Regions from separate parts of the Lederbergia sp. B243.17 genome, predicted to be linked through region 1. Evidence: riboswitches for the same ligand, from Rfam matches in the RefSeq annotation. Region 1 holds a riboswitch; the other holds the start of a gene.
The links. A riboswitch is a leader RNA that binds a small molecule or an ion and turns the genes downstream of it on or off. The one in region 1 is predicted to bind S-adenosylmethionine.
Positions count from the first base shown of each region.

Region 2: linked by a shared signal. The riboswitch ahead of AC0TWI_RS09965 (methionine ABC transporter ATP-binding protein) and the one ahead of AC0TWI_RS12995 (5-methyltetrahydropteroyltriglutamate--homocysteine S-methyltransferase) in region 1 are both predicted to bind S-adenosylmethionine.

Region 1 covers NZ_JBWBKF010000071.1:51,709-53,867, reverse strand. The annotation lists gene AC0TWI_RS13000 (ZIP family metal transporter) at 1-419, shown strand, start outside; SAM riboswitch class I at 698-796, shown strand; gene AC0TWI_RS12995 (5-methyltetrahydropteroyltriglutamate--homocysteine S-methyltransferase) at 885-2,003, shown strand; partial or broken gene AC0TWI_RS12990 (MgtC/SapB family protein) at 2,087-2,159, shown strand, end outside.
Region 2 covers NZ_JBWBKF010000055.1:44,896-47,054, reverse strand. The annotation lists gene AC0TWI_RS09970 (methionine ABC transporter permease) at 1-24, opposite strand, end outside; gene AC0TWI_RS09965 (methionine ABC transporter ATP-binding protein) at 14-1,045, opposite strand; SAM riboswitch class I at 1,132-1,236, opposite strand; SAM riboswitch class I at 1,322-1,426, opposite strand; gene AC0TWI_RS09960 (ROK family transcriptional regulator) at 1,855-2,159, shown strand, end outside.

The DNA.
Region 1 (2,159 bases):
TAGTCACTGCAATAGCTATCCATAATATCCCGACTGGTTTAGCAATCGGTTCAAATTTGGACAATCAACTACTGTCTTCATCATTTGTAATGGCCATTTTGCTGCACCAAGTACCGGAAGGTTTAGCTATTATGGTTTCTCTGCTAAATTCAAAAAGAAAGCACTTTAATTTCCGTATCTTTCTCTCCTTTTGTCTGATCATCTCCGGCCTTTTTCTCTTATTTTCGATCATTGGCAGCGTTTTGGATCTGACACTCAAACTGAATGGACTCATATTAGGCATCGCTATAGGCTTTTTATGCTTTACCGCTGTTTGGGAATTTATTATCACTACGTATAAAAAGGTCCATGTCTTCGCTTCTTCTTTTCTATTATTGCTGGGTATGGGCATAATTTACTTTTTCAGTCAACATATTTAAGTAATGAGGTATAGGCTTCTAAAGAAATGTTCATTATCTTCATACCTCGTTGGCGGGACAACTGTGAAAATCTTTGTAGACGACTAGAGCCGTTTCTCTAAACTGTTGTTCCAACGATCTGGATGCCCATACAATGCATGCTCTTCATTCTTGATTACCAAGTACATGATCATATGGTTTCCCATTTGTGTTAGAATTTTATGGAGCCAAGCTATATATTGACATTTCATAGTTGGCAGTTTACTATGTTGTTTAAACATTCATTTAAATATGTGAATTTCTTATCCAGAGAGGTGGAGGGACTGGCCCTTTGAAGCCTCAGCAACAGACTAATCAGTACTGTGCTAATTCCAGAAGCGTTAGCTTGGAGATAAGAAGAGTACTAGCGGATGCCGATACCTCTTCTTATTTTTATAGAAGAGGTTTTTTATTTCCTTGAATCAAAAAAGAAAGTAGGAATCGCACATGTCCATTACATTAACAAAAGCACCGTTTAGAGCAGACCACGTCGGAAGCTTCCTTCGCCCGCAGGTTTTAAAAGACGCACGGGCTCAACATCAAAAAGGTGAAATAACAAAGGCAGAATTGCGTTTGATTGAGAATGCGGAAATTGCAAAACTTGTTGAAAGACAGAAAGAATCAGGTCTTAGCGCCGTAACAGACGGTGAATTCAGAAGAACATATTGGCATTTGGATTTCATTGAAGCTTTAGAGGGAATTAAGGTATTTGATATTGATGCAACTGGCTTATTCAACGGAGCGATGAAAAAAGCCAAAGTTTATACGGTACACTCCAAATTGAAGTTCCCGCATAATCATCCATTTTTAGATGACTTTGCTTATCTCAAAAGCATAGCCGGAGACCATGTTGCTAAAATTACGATTCCAGGACCGAATATGATTTTTTACTCTGGAGTCGTTGCCAGCCAGGCCTACCTCGACGAACCTGCTTACCCATCATTAGATGATGCTGCCCAAGATATAATCCAGGTTTACAGAGAAGCGATTCAGGCTTTCTATGATGCAGGCTGCCGCTATTTACAGCTAGATGATACGAGTTGGGGCGCGTTGTTTAGTGATGAGTTTAGAGAACGAATCAAAGCTAAGGGATATGACCCGGATGAATTAATCAAAAAATTTGCTGATATTACAATCGAAGCTGTCGCAAATAAACCGGAGGATATGGCAATTACCCTGCATATTTGCCGAGGAAACTTCAAATCTTCATGGCTGTACCAAGGCGGTTACGAGCCGATTGCTGAGGAATTATTCTCTCGTGTCAATGTCGATGCATTCTTTTTAGAATTTGACAACGAACGTGCAGGTGATTTTCACCCATTGCGTTTCATTAAGGACCAGCATGTCGTTTTAGGACTCATTACATCCAAGACAGCAGAACTCGAGGATGAGGAAATGATAAAACAGCGGATTTCAGAAGCAGAGAAATACGTGAACATCCGTCAGCTATGTTTAAGTCCCCAATGTGGTTTTGCCTCAACTGAAGAAGGCAACCGCATTACGGAAGAGGAGCAGTGGAATAAAATCCGACATGTCGTTAAAATTGCATCCGACGTTTGGAAATAAACAATGTTCATGCCCCGTTACAGGTTATATGTAATGGGGCATTACTATTGATAGGGTTACGCTAATCTACGAACGAGAAAAAGCGCTCGAAAGAAGCTGGATTGCGTACGCATTTTTTGGTTGCGGCAGGAAGTGCACTCGCAATGGTTGTATTTA
Region 2 (2,159 bases), on a different contig from region 1:
GATCTGTTGCGAATTAACTAGCATGTGCGGTTACCTCCTTGATGTTCACTTCTTTTTGGGCGATATACAAAAGGGCCCGCTGGATTTCCTTATCTTCACCCTGGAACTCGACAATCAGATTGCCAAATGGTATTCCTTGCAACTCGGTAATATTTCCGAAAAGAACATTGATGTCGAGATTGAATTTCTTGGCGAGTTCGGATAGAAGCGGCTGTCCAGCTGACTCTCCGATAAAATTGATTCGGAAAACCTTATTCAGCCCATCATTGTTTTGGACAATCTTCCTAATTGACTCCGGAAGCTGATCGTTCATAACTGTAGAAACAAAATTCCTGGCAGTTTCGGTCTTTGGTGCTGAGAAAACATCAAACACTGAACCTTCTTCTATGATTTTGCCTGCTTCCATGACGGCGACCCGGTCACAGATTTCACGGATTACAGCCATCTCATGGGTGATGAGCAGGATGGTGATGTTATACTCCTCGTTGATTTTCTTTAGCAGCTGCAAAATCTGGCTCGTCGTTTGCGGGTCGAGAGCCGAAGTCGCTTCATCGCAAAGCAGGATGGAAGGCTGGGTTGCGAGCGCCCGGGCGATTCCGATCCGCTGCTTCTGTCCGCCGGAAAGCTGATCTGGATAGCTGTTCGCTTTATCGCCGAGCCCCACGAAATCAAGCAGTTCTTCTACACGCCTGCGAACTTCATCCTTTGGTGTTTTGGAGAGCAGAAGGGGCATGGCAACGTTGGCAAACACCGTCTTTGAATTGAGAAGGTTGAAGTGCTGGAACACCATCCCAATCCCGCGCTTTACTTCACGTATCTCTTTTGGCGGGAGAGTGGTCAAGTCATGGCCGTCGACGATGACTTTGCCTGATGTCGGACGCTCCAGCAGATTCACACAGCGGATGAGTGAGCTTTTTCCCGCACCACTGAAGCCGATTACCCCATAGATCTCTCCTTTTTTAACTTTAAGATCCACTCCATCCAACGCGGCAACTCCATTTTCGCCGCTCCCATATACCTTCCGAACATTCTGGAATTCAATCATATTCATGTCTCCTTTGCATTTTCATAAAAAAAGCCCTCTTCGGAAAAGAAGAGGACGAACCGGCAAATCACTGCTGCCGGAAACTCTCCTTATCTCCCAAGCTTAAAGCTTGCTGGAATTGGCACAGTGCTAAAAAATAGCCTGTTGCCGAGGTGTCACAGGGCCAGTCCCTCAACCTCTCTGGATAAGAAATTGCTATTCAGTTGTTTTTGTCTTTGAGAAAAAGAAAACCTCTTCCGGATGGGGAAGAGGGCAGAATTTAAACATTCAGTCCTCTTCTCATCTCTCAAGCAGTACGCTTGCTGGAATTGGCACAGTACTTGAAACAAGTCTGTTGCCGAGGCGTCAATGGGCCAGTCCCTCAACCTCTCACGATAAGAAGATTCTCAACTATTCAACTAAACAATCAACTTGAACTTGAATATCACTTTACAGCTTGAAAACAAGAAAGTCAACAACAATTTTTAAAAGTTTTTAATTCTCCTCCGCAAGTAAAGTATTTCTCCGGGCGAGAACCTCATGCAATTAGGAAGGAGCGCAAACCTAATAAGTAAGAAAAAGATCCGGCTCTTTTCTTCCATCATTGGATTAATTCCGTCTGTTTTTATCGGAAATAGCGCATACATTTCTAAAAATACATTATTGACTAAATTTTTACCTTAATTTATACTTTCAATTAACACCACTGGAGAAAATAACGCCAATAGTGGTTTGAAAATGCAATATTACATAAAAAAATTGAATTTATGGCCGGGAGGTACTGGAATTAATAACATGGTGGGATAAGTGGTCCCTAAGGGGGTGGCAGAATGAAGATTAAAACGCAGGATTTTCTTAAAAAAGAGAACCAAAGTCTCGTGCTTGAACTGATTTTGGAATCTGGTCCAATTTCTAGGGCTGAAATTGCCAAACGGACGACGATGAGTCCGACATCAGCATCCCGGATTGTTTCTTCCCTGCTGGAATCAGGATTGATCAAGGAAGTCAGCATCAATGAAAGCACCGTCGGAAGAAAAGCAACGTACTTTATTCCTGACGGGGGATCGGTCATTTCCGCAGGAATAGAAATTGATGAAAATGAAATCTCAATCGGATTCATGAATCTGTTGATGGA